Linked DNA regions of Collimonas fungivorans Ter331. The protein of the gene in region 1 interacts with the protein of each later gene in a pairwise test. Links are inferred from orthologs where the notes say so. Each region holds a gene or a part of one and is shown on either strand. Other genes may lie near its edges. The genes, in order: prmA and rplK.

Region 1 (7,950 bases):
GATTGCTGCGGAAATCATGGCCGAACTGGTGCAGTTCCATCCCTATCTCACCGGCGCAGTCCTTAACGGCACTGCCGGCGAGCACTCGGACATCTATTTGCACTTGTTTGTCGACAGCCCCAAAGATGTAGAAATTTTCCTTTTTAACAAGAATGTGCAATTCGAAGTGTCCAGCAGCCCGCCGCTTAAAACCGGCGGTAATAATGACCCGGTAGAAACCCTGAGTTTCATGTATAAGAAAGAGGGCCTGCATCTGACCCTATATGAAACCGACGATTTGCGCGGTAGTATCAGGGCCGCGTCCGGTGGGCGTATATTAAGGGCCGACCTGAATACCGTACTCGCCTTGATCGATAAAGAAGAAGATTGATGAAAAGAAACATATTGATATTTGTGCCGATCGCCATCCTATTTTGCGCGATCGGCGTTTATTTCGGCATGCAACGCCATACCCCGGCTGCGCCGGAAAGCGTGGCGGTAGCGGCCCTGCTGGCCCAGGAAATGCCTGACGCCAGCGGCAAGGCCAGCGCCTTGTCGCAGTGGAAAGGCAAACCCCTGGTCGTCAATTTCTGGGCAACCTGGTGTGCGCCCTGCGTGGAAGAGATGCCGGAACTGAATGCCCTACAAACCGAGATAGCTGCCAAAAACATCCAGGTTGTAGGCATCGGCATCGATTCTGCCGACAACATCGCAAAATTTGCCGATAAATATAAAATCTCCTACCCCTTGTATCTGGCCGGTACCGGCGCCACCGCACTATTGCGGCAGTTCGGCAACCAGAGCGGCGGCCTGCCGTTCACCGTCTTGATCGGCCGCGATGGCGCAGTGAAAAAAATGTACCTGGGCAGCATCAAATTCGACGAATTGCGAAAAGACTTGGCATTGCTATAAGATGAAAACTTACTGCAAAAACATTTAACAATGCCAGGCTGAAATTTCACAGAAACAAATTTCCCCTTGCCAGTCAACGTCATTTGACGGCAAAATGCGGCCATCGTCGTCAAACGGAGCACCATCTCCATGGCAAAAAATATACTTCTACTCAACGGACCCAACCTGAATTTGCTGGGTACAAGAGAGCCAGAAGTCTACGGTTCGACCTCGCTGAGCGATATCGAACAAGCAGCTCGGGTCCAGGCAACTGCTGCTGGGGCCCGGCTTGAGCACTTCCAAAGCAATCACGAAGGCGCCCTGATAGACCGCATCCATGCGGCCAAGGCAGAAGGCGTCGACGCCATTGTGATCAACCCGGGCGGGCTCACGCACACCAGCGTCGCCCTGCGCGACGCATTGAGCGGAGTGGCAATCCGTTTTGTCGAGGTCCACATCTCGAATATCCACCAGCGAGAAGCGTTTCGACATCATTCCTATTTATCGGATGTCGCTGTTGGAGTCATTTGCGGTTTAGGCGTGGACGGCTATCATGCAGCAATTGATTTTGCCATTAAGAAACTCTAGTTGATATTCTTGCAGCAACTCGGCGTTCGCAGCTCCCTTTGCAGCGCCGGATTGCGTGTCATAAAAACGAAAATAGCTTTTCATTATTTATTCTGAAGGATTGCATATGGATTTGAGAAAACTCAAAACGCTGATCGACCTCGTCGCTGAATCAGACATCGAAGAGCTGGAAGTGACGGAAGGCGAAAGCAAGGTCCGTATCGTCAAGTCGTCTGCATCCCAGCAAAACCAGGTTGTCATGATGCAACCGCAACAACAGCACCCAGCCCAATACCAGGTAGCCGCACCGGCGCCAGTGGCTGCCGCGGCGCCGGTAGAAGTGGCCGCCGTGCCGGAAGGCCATATCGTCAAATCGCCTATGGTCGGCACCTTCTACCGCTCGTCGGCGCCCGGCTCGCCGGCATTTGTCGAAATCGGCTCGGAGATCAAAGAAGGCGGCACGCTGTGCATCATCGAAGCGATGAAGCTGCTCAATGAAATCGAAGCCGACGCTTCCGGCGTAGTGAAGAAGATACTGGTGGAAAACGGCCAGCCGGTCGAATTCGGCCAGCCGCTGTTCATCATTGGTTGATAGATTTGTACCGAGCGATCTGTACCGAGAGAACTACCGAGTAGCCTGCACGGCGGCATCCGCTCATCCGGGGTCCGCCGTTCTGGTTGCCAGTGCGGGCCTTTGTCTCAAGGCCGCATTGTCAACCCAATGCTTGATAACGCTTAACTCTTAGCGACGCATATACCAATTACTATGTTTGAAAAAATCCTTATCGCCAACCGCGGCGAAATCGCCTTGCGCATCCAACGCGCCTGCCGTGAAATGGGCATCAAGACCGTCATGGTCCATTCCGAGGCAGACCGTGACGCCAAGTATGTGAAACTGGCGGACGAATCGGTCTGTATCGGGCCGGCGCCATCCAGCCTGAGCTACCTCAACATGCCGGCCATCATCAGCGCAGCTGAAGTCACCGACGCCGAGGCCATTCACCCGGGTTACGGCTTCCTGTCCGAAAACGCCGATTTCGCCGAGCGGGTTGAACAGTCGGGTTTTGTTTTCATCGGCCCGCGGCCGGCGAACATCCGCCTGATGGGCGATAAAGTATCGGCCAAACAAGCCATGATCCGCGCCGGCGTGCCCTGCGTGCCCGGTTCGGAAGGCGCGTTGCCGGATGATCCGAAGGAAATCGTCAAGATTGCGCGCAAGATCGGCTACCCGGTCATCATCAAGGCGGCCGGCGGCGGCGGCGGACGCGGCATGCGCGTGGTGCACACAGAAGCGGCGCTGGCCAATGCGGTGACCATGACCAAGACCGAAGCCGGCGCCGCGTTCGGCAATCCGGAAGTGTATATGGAGAAGTACCTGGAAAATCCGCGCCACGTGGAAATCCAGATCCTGGCCGACCAGTTCAAGAATGCCGTCTGGCTGGGCGAGCGCGATTGCTCCATGCAGCGCCGCCACCAGAAGGTGATCGAAGAAGCGCCGGCGCCAGGCATTCCGCGCAAGGTCATCGAAAAAATCGGTGACCGTTGCGCCGAAGCTTGCCGCAAGATGGATTACCGCGGCGCCGGCACGTTTGAATTCCTGTATGAAAACGGCGAGTTCTACTTCATCGAGATGAACACCCGGGTCCAGGTTGAGCACCCGATCACCGAAATGATCACCGGCATCGACATCGTGCAGGAACAGATCCGTATCGCCGCCGGTGAAAAACTGCGCTTCCGCCAGCGCGATATCCAGCTCTCCGGCCACGCCATCGAATGCCGCATCAATGCCGAAGACCCGTTCAAGTTCACGCCGTCGCCAGGCAAGATCCTGTCGTGGCATGCGCCTGGCGGTCCTGGCATCCGGGTCGATTCCCATGCCTACGCCGGTTATTTCGTACCGCCGCATTATGATTCGATGGTCGGCAAGGTGATTTCCTACGGTTCCACCCGTGAGCAGGCGATCAAGCGGATGCAGATCGCCCTGTCCGAGATGGTGGTGGAAGGGATTCAGACCAACATCCAGCTGCACCGTGAACTGATGATCGACGCCCGTTTCATCGAGGGCGGCACCAACATCCACTATCTGGAACACAAACTGGCCGAACGGCCGGTCGTGGCCAAGGAAACGGATAAAGCAGCAAAGAAATAAGGATTCCCTTGTAGGGAGTCTCCATCACACAGTAAGGCATCTGATGAGCTGGACCGAAATTGTTATTGAAGTTGCCCTGAGCGACGCCGAAACGCTGTCCGATGCGTTGATGGATGCCGGCGCCTTATCGGTTTCGGTGGAAGATGCCGACCTCGGCACTGCCGCCGAGCAGCCCTTGTTCGGCGAACCCGGCATGGAACCCAAGGAAGCCGCCTGGCAGCGCAGCCGGGTGGTGGTTCTGGCCGAAGTCGACGCCGACCATGCAGCAATCGTCAGCAACGCCGCCAAAGCTTGCGGCGTCGCGGTCCCGCCCTACTCGCTGCGGCCGGTTGCGGCGCAGGACTGGGTGCGGCTGACGCAATCGCAGTTTGAACCCATCCACATCGGCAAGAATATCTGGGTAGTGCCTAGCTGGCACGATGCCCCCGACGCCAACGGCCTGATCCTGGAACTCGATCCGGGCCTGGCTTTCGGCACCGGCAGCCATCCCACTACCCGCCTTTGCATGGAATGGCTGGAAATCCATGTGCCGCTGCAAAAACCGAAATCGCTGCTCGATTACGGCTGCGGCTCGGGCATCCTGGCCATGGTGGCCAAGAAACTTGGCGGCGACAGCAGCGTCGTCGGCGTCGATATCGACCCGCATGCGATCGATGCCGCGCGCTACAACAGCGAACGCAACCATTGCGACGTGGCCTATTACCTGCCGGAAGATTTCGGCGCCAACAGCGCACTGCAGGTATTCGATATCGTGGTCGCCAACATCCTGTCCGGCCCGCTCAAGCTGATGGCGCCCATGCTGTGCAGCCGCATCGCTGCCGGCGGCAGCCTGACCCTGTCCGGCGTGCTGGCGGAACAGGCGGAAGACGTCATCGCCGCCTATGCGCAATGGCTGCCCCTGAGCGTCTGGGCAGAGCAGGACGGCTGGGTAGCGCTGTCCGGAACCCTGAAGTAAGCAGGCCATGGCGCTCGCGACCCAATGTCCGCATTGCCAGACCACCTTCCGGGTCGCCAATGACCAGCTGAAGCTGCGCGGCGGCCTGGTTCGCTGCGGCAGCTGCCGCGAAGTCTTCAACGGCATCGAGCACCTGGTGCGGCCCGATGTAGCGGTCCCGATAGCGGCGCCGGCGCCGGCAACGGCGTCAGAACAAGATGCTGTAACTCTCCAGACCCACGGCTTTGCCGCTGACGAAGCGCCCTTGGCAGAACCGCAGCATAGCGCGCCGCCTCCGGTTTACGTCGCACCAGAACCAGAACCAACGCCGGAACCGATATCGGGACCCGAGCCGGCAGTCGCCATCGCCACGAATCACCCGCTGCCTGTCATCGCACCTGCAGCCGCGCCTGAAACCGCCGGCCGATCGATGGCGTCAGGCCGGGTGGAAGCGGCGATTGACGGCCTCGAAGAAGATTTGCGGATCGCCGAGGAAACCAGCCAGTCGGCGCCGGCCGATGTGCACCACACCCCATTTGGCCTGATCAAACCATCCGCCGCTACCGCCCCCGACGAAGCGGCAAGCAATCCGCCGACGCCGAATGTCTGGCATCGTCATGCCGACGATGAAGAAGACAAGCAGATAGCGCGCATGACCTTGATGCACGTCGCCGGCCAGGACGACTACACGCAGGCTGCAAAAGCGGAATCCGGCGCCACTGCTGACGATGATGAGCTGGATCGCATCATCGATGAATTGCAGCGCAAGCCGTGGCGAGCGGAAAAGACCCCGGCCGCTGCAAATCCCTCGAACGCAGCGGACAGCGGCGACGGCAGCAATAAAAAGAAAAGCCGCGACAAAAACCCTGCCGAGCCGGAGCCGGCTGCCGATGAACCCGATTTTGTCCTCAGCGCAAGGCGCAGGCAACGCATCGGCGGCACGCTACGCTGGGCCATGTGGGGTGCAGGCGCGCTGCTGCTGATCGGGCTGGCCGGACAATCGACTTATTTCTTCCGCGACCAGCTGGCGGCGCGCGTGCCGCAGCTCAAGCCGGTGCTCATCGGCGCCTGCGCGAAAATCGGCTGCAGCGTTGGCCTGCCCATGAAAATCGACAGCATTTCGATCGAAGCCAACGAACTGCAGGCAGTCGATCCGGCCCGCAACCTGTTTTCACTGAACCTGCTGCTGCGCAACCGCAGCGACACGGTGCAAGCCTGGCCCAATATCGAACTGACCTTGAACGACGGCAACGAAAAGGCGATAGCGCGCCGCGTGTTTACCCCGCACGATTATTTGAGCGCAACCGCCAATCCAGCCCAGGGTTTCGCCAGCGACCAGGAACAGCCGGTGAAACTGGGTTTTGAGCTATTGCAGTTGAAGGCGTCCGGTTACCGGGTGTACCTGTATTACCCATAACCTGCAGCGAACGGCGCAAAGTTTGCCGGTTGCGCTTAAACTCTATCCCGTAATTATTTTATTTGCGCAGACCATCCGCGCCAACCAGCGAGTTTTCCTCTTTTATTATGACCTCTCTCATCTGCGGTTCACTGGCTTTCGACGTCATCATGCAATATCCGGGACGCTTCTCGGATGCGCTGCTGGCCGATCAGCTGCACAAGATCAGCGTCTCGTTCCTGGTGCCGACCTTGCGCCGCGACTTCGGCGGCTGCGCCGGCAATATCGCCTACAACCTGAAACTGCTGGGCGGCGATCCGCAAATCATGGCGACCATCGGCCACGACGGCGGCGACTACCTGGCGCGGCTTGACCAGCAGGGCATTTCGCGCAAGACGGTGCGCACCATCGATTCGATCTACACCGCGCAATGCTTCGTCACCACCGACGCCGACAATAACCAGATCAACGCCTTCCATCCCGGCGCCATGACCCACTCGCACGAGAACAAGGTAGCCGACGCCGGTCCGGTCAAGCTGGCGATTGTCGCCCCCGACGGTCGCGACGGCATGCTGCAGCATGCTGCCGACTGCGCCGCGCAAGGCATTCCGCTGATCTTCGATCCGGGCCAGGGCATGCCGATGTTCAACGGCGACGAACTGAAGCAGTTCATCGAACTCGCGACCTATATCGCCATGAATGACTACGAAGCTGAAATGCTGGCGTCGCGCACCGGTTTATCGCTGGCGCAGATTGCCGAACGGGTATCGGCGCTGGTAGTGACGCGCGGCGAACTCGGCGCGGAGATTTTCACCGCCGGCGGCAAGATCGACATTCCTTGCGTCAAGGCCGACCAGGTGCTGGATCCGACCGGCTGCGGCGACGCCTTCCGCGCCGGCATGCTGTATGGCTTGAGCAACGGCATGGACTGGGCCACCACCGGCCGTCTTTCTAGCTTGCTGGGTAGCATCAAGATCGCTCACCTGGGACCGCAGAACCACGCGCCCAGCCGTGCCGAAATCAATGAACGCTTCCATCGTGAATTTGGTTACCGATTGTAAAAGTAGCACATCAAATCCTGTGCTCCGAGCCGGTACTGGGCGGAGTATAGGAAGAGAAAATCGCAGATTCCCCCTGCATCTTCCTGCATCACTCAAGCATACTCCCCGTAATCGTCAATTCCGGCGTGATACACATCGTCCTGTCCAAGCTGAACTTATCTGCTAGGCTTATATCCAATTTCCATCAGTACCAGGGACGGAGGGTCTCATGAAAAAGCGACTGTTAATTGGAGCAACACTGCTCGGTGCAACCATGCTGCTAGGCGGCTGCGTTGCCTATCCTTACGGCGGCGACGGCTATTACGGCGGCGGCTACGGCAGTTATTACGGCGGCGGTTATTACGCTCCGGCGCCGGTGTATGTGGCGCCAAGCGTGGACATCGGCTTCGGCTATTCGCGTGGCTGGGGCGGCGGTTGGGGTGGACGAGGCTGGGGCGGCAGAGGCGGCTGGGGTGGAGGCGGCGGCTGGCACGGCGGCCATTAAGCGAGTCAATCGCAGCGTTGCCTAAACAAGTGATTGGACAACGCCGCGATCTCGACGCATGATGCTGCTTATCATCGGGGGCTGTTAACAATTAATTTGGGAGTGCGAACGCGCGGCAGGCGTTACAGGCCTAGGCACGACGACGCGGCGTAGTGGTGCTACGGCAAGGAGGCGGATGGCCGCCCCGAGTAACGACGGCATGTGACGCCTGCAGCCGTTCCCGGAGGGTTCAAGCCAAAACGTGCGCTGGCGGCGTTGCATAGCTTGCAGGGGCGACCTGCCCCTGCTACGCTACGCGCCTTGCCAACACACGTTTTGGCTTGAACGCATCTCCCAAATTAACTGTTAACAGCCCCCTAATCCAGGAGTCTTCATGAAACGACTGATTGCCGCTTTATTGGTTTGCAGCGCTGTTGCAGCACCGGCTTTTGCCGCTCTCAAGGCTGGCGAGCCGGCGCCGCCGTTTACCACCCAGGCTTCCCTCGGCGG
Region 2 (7,933 bases), 420 kb from region 1 along the record:
TTACAGTAAATACATCTGATTGGTACTAACGCTAAAAAAAGCGCCTGAAGCTTGCTAATTAAGCGGCTTCGGCTTCTTTTTTCGCTGCCAGAGCAGCCAAACCACGCACAAATCCAGCGATCGGCATCTGCATCATGCCCACAACTTGGGCCAGCAGAACTTCGCGACTTGGAATGTTTGCCAACGCTTGTACACCCGCCTTATCCAGCGACTTACCAGCGAAGTTACCTGCCTTGACGACCAGTTTGTCGTTGCTTTTTGCAAAGTCGTTGATGACTTTTGCAGCAGCAACGGCGTCCTCGGAGATCGAATAGATCAACGGGCCGGTCATGTCTTTGGCGAGGTCGGCAAACGCGGTACCTTCAACGGCGCGACGTGCCAGTGTATTTTTCAATACACGCAAGTACACACCCTGGGTACGCGCATTAGCGCGCAGTTGGGTCAAGTGACCAACCTGGATGCCACGATATTCGGCCACGACGATAGTCTGTGCATTTGCAACTTTTGCAGAGACTTCGGCGACTACGGCCTTTTTGTCATTCAGATTGAGACTCAAGATCAACCTCCAAAAATGATGCTCGGATATTACACAACCGCAAATGGCTGCTTACCTCACATCGGTTCGAACACGGCGTCCGAAGTTAGGAGTTCAGAACTTGCGCATGACTCAGAGTGAACCAACACGCAGCGATGAGACTACAAAACTTGTTCGGGTACACCATCTGCGTTGGGTGCCAGCTGATCGCTCACCTGGTGTTTAACTTTGTGCACCACCTGCATGCACGCCGCCCAACGGTCTTTGATTGCCTGGACCTGCATCGTTACTGCCAATACAGGTCCAGCCCAAAGATTCGCCTGGTTGCGCATGCGCAGCCAGGACTTTATTCTTCTAATTTAAGCTGCCAGTGTCGTTTGATCGACACGAACGCCGGCACCCATTGTCGAAGACAAGGAGATCTTGCGCAGGTATACACCCTTGCTGGTGGCTGGCTTTGCTTTGCTCAATGCATCGATCAGTGCCAACAAGTTGGACTTCAATTCTGCATCGCTAAACGATTTACGACCGATGGTTGCGTGAACGATACCGGCTTTGTCGGTACGGTACTGCACTTGACCGGCTTTTGCGTTCTTGACGGCAGTTGCAACGTCAGCAGTCACGGTGCCAACCTTCGGATTCGGCATCAGGCCGCGTGGTCCCAGGATCTGGCCCAGGGTACCAACGATACGCATGGTATCTGGCGATGCGATCACGATGTCGAAAGGCATGTTGCCGGCTTTGATCTGCTCAGCCAGGTCTTCCATGCCAACGATGTCGGCGCCGGCAGCTTTAGCTTGTTCGGCTTTTTCGCCGGAAGCAAATACTGCAACGCGAACGGTCTTGCCGGTGCCGGCTGGCAGCACGACGGAACCGCGGACCACTTGGTCCGATTTCTTTGCATCAACGCCCAACTGGACGGATACATCGATCGATTCATTGAATTTTGCAGTAGCGCATTCCTTGATCAACGCAACAGCGTTGTCGAATGGATATGCCTTGGTGCGATCAACTTTAGCCTTGATCGCTTTTGCGCGTTTAGTTAACTTAGCCATTACAGACCCTCCACCGTGATGCCCATCGAACGAGCAGAACCGGCGATAGTACGTACGCCAGCTTCCAGATCAGCACCAGTCAAATCGGGCTTTTTCAAGGTAGCGATTTCTTCTGCTTGCTTACGGGTGATCGAACCGACCTTAGTGGTATGCGGCGTAGCCGAACCCTTGGTGATGCCGGCAGCCTTCTTGATCAGGATCGTTGCCGGAGGAGTCTTCATCACGAAAGTGAAGGACTTGTCGGCGAACGCTGTGATCACGACCGGAATCGGCAGACCTGGCTCAACACCTTGGGTCTGGGCATTGAATGCCTTACAGAATTCCATGATGTTCAGACCGCGCTGACCCAATGCTGGACCAATTGGTGGGGATGGGTTTGCTTTACCAGCTGGCACTTGCAGCTTGATAAAACCAATGATTTTCTTTGCCATGATGGCTCCTAAGTGTTGTGAGTATTAGCGCCTGTTCGATCTTGCAATCTAATAGGGCTCCTCTTACTGCTCCGGATTCCATGAGGTTTCTCATGACGCTCCGAACAGCGCTTAAAAATACTTTCCTGCCTGGCTGAATTCCGCTCAGACCCTGCTTATACTTTTTCGACCTTGTCGAATTCCAGCTCAACCGGCGTGGCGCGGCCGAAGATGGTGACCGTCACGCGCACGCGCGATTTTTCGTAGTTCACTTCTTCCACGTTGCCGTTGAAGTCGGTGAAAGCACCTTCCTTGATACGCACCAGCTCGCCGACTTCATACAAGACCTTAGGCCGCGGCTTCTCGATGCCGTCCTGCATCTGCTGCATGATCTTGTCGACTTCATGCTGCGGAATCGGGGTAGGCTTGTTCGACTTGCCGCCGATGAAACCGGTTACCTTGTTCGTGTTCTTTACCAGATGCCAGGTTTCGTCGGTCATTTCCATCTCGACCAGGACATAGCCCGGGAAGAAACGACGTTCGGTAACGGCTTTCTGGCCATTCTTGACTTCAATCACTTCTTCAGTCGGCACCAGGATCTGGCCGAACTGTTCCTGCATTCCAGCGCGGTCGATCCGCTCGGTCAGCGCGCGCTGCACGCTCTTTTCCATACCGGAATAAGCATGCACCACATACCAGCGCTTCTTGCCCGCAGCCGCCGAAGGCGTTGCTGCTGCCGGCGTCCCTTGCGCGTCGTCTTGTGTGCTATCGCTCATTATTGTTTCCAGCCCAAAATCACGTCGTATAACAAAACCTCGAGGAGCTTATCGATGCCCCACAGGAAAATCGCCATTACCAGCACAAATGCAAAAACGATGGCAGTGATCTGCATCGCTTCCTTGCGGGTCGGCCAGACAACTTTTTTTGTCTCACGCACGGCTTCTTTGGCGAAACCGAGGAATTCACGGCCTTGCGTCGATGTCCAGGCGAAGGCGATTGCCACCACCAAACCGGCAACCAGGGCGCCAGCGCGCACCAGACCAGACTGGCCCGACAAAAAATAAAAGCCGACAACGCCGGCGACGACAGCCAAAACTGCCAATATTACTTTGAGCTTGCTGCCGGATTCGCCGACAGTTTGCACAGGGTGGTTAGACATACGCGGTTTACTTTCAGTACCCTACACCTGAATCGGTGGCAGGGGCGGAGGGCATCGAACCCCCAACCTCCGGTTTTGGAGACCGGCGCTCTGCCAATTGAGCTACACCCCTACGCTTAAAACACTTTATCTGGACGGCTTGGCCAGCAGCTCATTTCTCACAAGCATGCATACCATTCAGACATCAACGCCGCGAGACGGGAATTTCCCGGGTCGCGGCGATTACAACTTTTTGCTATTACGCGTCAGGCAGGATCTTGGCAACGACACCCGCACCAACAGTACGGCCACCTTCGCGGATCGCGAAACGCAGACCTTCTTCCATCGCGATCGGGTTGATCAGCATCACTGTGATCGACACGTTATCGCCTGGCATGACCATTTCTTTGTCCTTTGGCAACTCGATCGAACCAGTCACGTCCGTAGTACGGAAGTAGAACTGTGGACGATAGTTGTTGAAGAACGGTGTATGGCGGCCGCCTTCGTCTTTCGACAGAACATAGATCTCGCCAGTGAAATGCTTGTGCGGCTTGATCGAGTTCGGCTTGGCCAACACTTGGCCCCGCTCTACGTCTTCACGCTTGGTCCCGCGCAGCAACACACCAACGTTGTCGCCGGCTTGACCTTGGTCCAGCAGCTTGCGGAACATTTCAACGCCAGTACAGGTTGTATCTTGGGTGTCGCGGATACCGATGATTTGCAGGGCTTCGCCAACCTTGACGATACCGCGCTCGATACGGCCGGTCACCACAGTACCGCGGCCGGAGATCGAGAACACGTCTTCCACTGGCAGCAGGAAGGCGCCGTCAACAGCACGTTCCGGTGTCGGGATGTAAGTGTCCAGCGCTTCAGCCAGAGCCATGATCGCTTGCTCGCCCAATGGGCCAGTGTCGCCTTCCAAGGCCAGCTTGGCCGAACCCTTGATGATTGGCAGGTCGTCGCCTGGGAAATCATACTTGGTCAACAGCTCGCGCACTTCCATTTCAACCAGCTCGAGCAACTCTTCGTCGTCGACCATGTCCGCTTTGTTCAGGAACACGATGATGTATGGCACGCCAACTTGACGCGACAACAGGATGTGTTCACGGGTCTGTGGCATTGGGCCGTCAGCTGCCGAACACACCAGGATCGCACCGTCCATCTGGGCCGCGCCGGTGATCATGTTTTTCACATAGTCAGCATGGCCTGGGCAGTCAACGTGGGCGTAGTGGCGGTTTGCAGTTTCGTATTCAACGTGTGCAGTGTTGATCGTGATGCCGCGCGCTTTTTCTTCTGGCGCTGCGTCAATCTGATCGTACGCTTTGGCTTCGCCGCCAAATTTCTTCGACAATACTGTCGCGATCGCTGCTGTCAGCGTGGTCTTGCCGTGGTCGACGTGGCCGATAGTGCCAACGTTGACGTGCGGCTTGGTCCGCTCAAACTTGCCTTTTGCCATCTTAGACTCCTAAAGATTTGATGAGAATGTCCAGGCCCGCGCCCGACCGTCTTACAGATTGAATTCGACAAGCATCGAATCAGAAACTTGTGAATCAGAAACTTGATATTCAGCTTTACTGCGCTTGCGGCGCCCTATGCGGACACCAGCAACAAACTAATTCTGGTGCCCTTGACGTGGATCGAACACGTGGCCTCTCCCTTACCAAGGGAGTGCTCTACCACTGAGCTACAAGGGCTATGCCGTACGCGTGCTTCTGACTACAACACGCCCAACTTATTACCTGCAATACTTGCAAAACTGCTGGAGCGGGTGAAGGGAATCGAACCCTCGTCATAAGCTTGGAAGGCTTCAGCTCTACCATTGAGCTACACCCGCAAATTACCGAATTTTCACTTCACCGCTACAATTTTTATACTTTTTACTGCTTCCCAAAATGGTGGAGAGGGCTGGATTCGAACCAGCGTACTCGTAAGAGGGCAGATTTACAGTCTGCTGCCATTAACCACTCGGCCACCTCTCCGCAGGGAACCCCAGATTATAGTAAAGCACCCTTGGAGTGTCAACCATGGAAACTGATTTCTTCTAAATATTTCTTAGTTTTTTCAGTTTCCCGGTCGGATCGCCGCCGGGCCTGGCCGGAATCGGGAAAAAGCGTAAAAACGCTTCACCGGCCAAGGGGCGAGATAATATCAGAAACGCGTCTCGCGTGCAGCTCTTAGAAAGCCGTCGAGAATTGGCGTGCAATCGAGCAATTGCGGGCCGCCGGCGCGGTGGAACTCCGGATGCCACTGCAAGCCCATGACAAAAGCTGCCTTGCGGTAACGTATTGCCTCAACGATATTATCGCTGCCGGAAATCGCCTCTACCGTCAGGTCCCGCCCCAGGTCGCGCACCGCCTGGTGATGGATGGAGTTGACCACCCACTCGTTTTGCTCGCCGCCATGGCTATTGAACAATGTTGCCAATGAGGAACCTTGCGGAAACTGGATCGCATGGTGCAGGCGGTCGTATTCGTCGTTCACGTGCTTGATCGAGGTCGGGACATCGGTTGCGATGTCCTGGTACAAGGTGCCGCCAAAGGCAACATTGATCAGCTGGCAACCGCGGCAGATGCCCAGCACCGGCTTGCCCGCTTCGATGAATTCATGCAGCAGCTCCAGCTCGTACATGTCGCGCACGCGGTCGCCGCCCCATTCCGGCCGGGTCGCCGCTTGCGCGTAGCTCTGCGGCGAGACGTCGGCGCCCCCTTGCAGCACCAGGCCGTCCAGGTGCTTGGCATAGTCGCGCAGCCGGATCGAGCTGGGATGGACCAGGCCGTTGGTGTTGACAGTAGGAATCATGAACACCAGCACATTGCGCGACATGACCCACTGCGCGATCGACTCTTCCAGATATTGCAGGGTGCGCCCGCGCAAGCCTTTGGCGCCTTCTTCCGGATGGAAAATCCGCGCTGAGATGCCGATCTTCAGGGTCCGCTGCATCATGCGCCGGCCGGCCTTGTCCGACAGCGCGCGGAAACGGGCGGCGATCAGCTTCCAGGTTTGCGGCCAGGGCGCGCTGTCGTCGTTGACCGGATCGGCTGCCCTGGGTGGAACGCTGGCCGCCGCAGGCTTGGCTTCGGCTTGAGGCTCAGCCTTCGGTGGCTCGGCGGCAGTGGATTCAGGAGTTGCGGCGGGCTCAGGAGGTACGGCAGGTTTGGCCTCTGCTGCCGTAGCGGGAAGCGGAGGGACGGGATCGTTTGATTGGGAGTCGGACATATTTGTTGGAAATTGTCAGAAATAGAAATTTTTGGGAAAGTGCTGCTAGCATGTTCGCTGCAGGCAAAAATAGTGCCCTAGGGCCGGATCTTGATCAAACCGGCTCGCCAAAGTATAGACTTGATTCCTATGTGAGCATGGTTTTCCATATCAGTTCATCTTGAGTTACCCATTTTTACCATTTTGCCTAAACGTATCCCGCTCACCATGAACAAACCACCGCAAATCCTGATCCTGTATGCGCATCCGACGCCGCACCATTCGCGCGTCAACCGCCGCCTGGCGCAGGTTGCCGCCAAAGTGCCCAATGTGCAGGTACACGACCTGTATGAGCTGTATCCGGATTTCCATATCTCGGTGCGGCGCGAACAGGCGCTGGTAGAACAGGCCGACCTGATCGTATTCCAGCACCCGGTCCAGTGGTACAGCATGCCGGCGCTGCTGAAACAATGGGTCGATTCCGTCCTTACCCCCGGCTGGGCCTATGGCCCCGGCGGCGAAGCCTTGCGCGGCAAGGATTTCTGGCTGGTCGCCACCACCGGCGGCTCGGTCCGCTCTTACCAGGCGGAAGGCCACAACCTGTTCCCGTTCTCGGCCTTCTTGCCGCCCTACCAGCAAACCGCGCAGCTGTGCGGCATGCGCTGGCTGCAGCCGCACCTGCTGTTCGGCGCGCACCAGGTCAACCAGCAAACCCTGGCCGGGCACATCGAGGCCTACCGCAAGCGCCTGGCGAACTATCCGAACTGGCCGGAATTGCTGGCAACCGACACCCCGATACCGCTCACAGGCAGCTAAACATCATGGAACAGAATCTCTTATTCAACGGTTTGATTTACCTGGCGGCGGCAGTAGCCGCAGTGCCGATCGCCAAGCGCCTGGGCCTGGGCGCGGTGCTGGGCTACCTGCTGGCCGGCATGGCGATCGGTCCCTGGGGCTTGCGCCTGATCGACAATGTCGAAGACATCCTGCATTTCTCCGAGTTCGGGGTGGTGCTGCTGCTGTTCATGATCGGCCTCGAACTCGAACCGAAGCGCCTGTGGTCGCTGCGGCGCTCGATTTTCGGCTGGGGCACGGCGCAGGTGGCGACGGTTTCGCTGGCGCTGTTCGGCGCCGCCGTGGCTGCCGGGGTCGACTGGAAAACCGCGCTGATCGCCGCGCTCGGCATGTCGCTGTCGTCCACCGCGATCGCCCTGGCCACCATCAACGAACGCAAGATCAACAGCACGCCTGCCGGTCGCGCCGGTTTTGCCATCCTGCTGTTCCAGGACATCGCCGCCATTCCCATGATCGCGATCGTGCCCTTGCTCGGCGTCGCCGCCGCCCACGGCAGCGGCGAAGGCTGGATCGGCGGCCTGAAGGTGGTGGCGGTGATCGCCACCCTGATCGTCGGCGGCCGTTACCTGGTGCGGCCGTTGATGCGCATGATCGCCCGCACCGGACTGCGTGAAATCTTCACTGCCTTTGCGCTGCTGCTGGTGATCGCCATCGGCCTGCTGATGGAATCGGTAGGCATGTCGATGGCATTGGGCAGCTTCCTGGCCGGCGTGCTGCTGGCCGATTCGGAATACCGGCATGCGCT

The links.
Region 2: the proteins of prmA (region 1) and rplK interact in binary tests that used the Escherichia coli proteins (3 or more experiments, as listed by UniProt). The link is inferred for Collimonas fungivorans Ter331 from one-to-one orthologs.

The regions. Positions count from the first base shown.
Region 1 is NC_015856.1:908,301-916,250, reverse strand. What follows is about bases 2,718-5,585. They hold prmA (50S ribosomal protein L11 methyltransferase), read left to right. Parts: upstream 2,718-3,629; coding sequence 3,630-4,541; downstream 4,542-5,585. Other genes in these bases: CFU_RS04005 (DUF3426 domain-containing protein), read left to right, coding at 4,549-5,585; accC (acetyl-CoA carboxylase biotin carboxylase subunit), read left to right, coding at 2,718-3,586. Outside these bases: CFU_RS04035 (hypothetical protein), read left to right, coding at 1-370; CFU_RS04030 (TlpA disulfide reductase family protein), read left to right, coding at 370-891; aroQ (type II 3-dehydroquinate dehydratase), read left to right, coding at 1,021-1,458; accB (acetyl-CoA carboxylase biotin carboxyl carrier protein), read left to right, coding at 1,565-2,029; more of accC, read left to right, coding at 2,204-2,717; more of CFU_RS04005, read left to right, coding at 5,586-5,937; CFU_RS04000 (carbohydrate kinase family protein), read left to right, coding at 6,045-6,977; CFU_RS25355 (hypothetical protein), read left to right, coding at 7,186-7,461; CFU_RS03990 (peroxiredoxin), read left to right, coding at 7,835-7,950. UniProt on the Escherichia coli protein: Methylates ribosomal protein L11.
Region 2 is NC_015856.1:482,865-490,797, reverse strand. What follows is about bases 306-3,156. They hold rplK (50S ribosomal protein L11), read right to left. Parts: upstream 2,022-3,156; coding sequence 1,590-2,021; downstream 306-1,589. Other genes in these bases: secE (preprotein translocase subunit SecE), read right to left, coding at 2,776-3,156; nusG (transcription termination/antitermination protein NusG), read right to left, coding at 2,177-2,776; rplA (50S ribosomal protein L1), read right to left, coding at 895-1,590; rplJ (50S ribosomal protein L10), read right to left, coding at 306-556. Also shown: more of rplJ, read right to left, coding at 59-305; more of secE, read right to left, coding at 3,157-3,159; tuf (elongation factor Tu), read right to left, coding at 3,398-4,594; CFU_RS02015 (gamma-glutamyl-gamma-aminobutyrate hydrolase), read right to left, coding at 5,287-6,354; CFU_RS02010 (NAD(P)H-dependent oxidoreductase), read left to right, coding at 6,562-7,149; glutathione-regulated potassium-efflux system protein KefC, read left to right, coding at 7,155-7,933. UniProt on the Escherichia coli protein: Forms part of the ribosomal stalk which helps the ribosome interact with GTP-bound translation factors.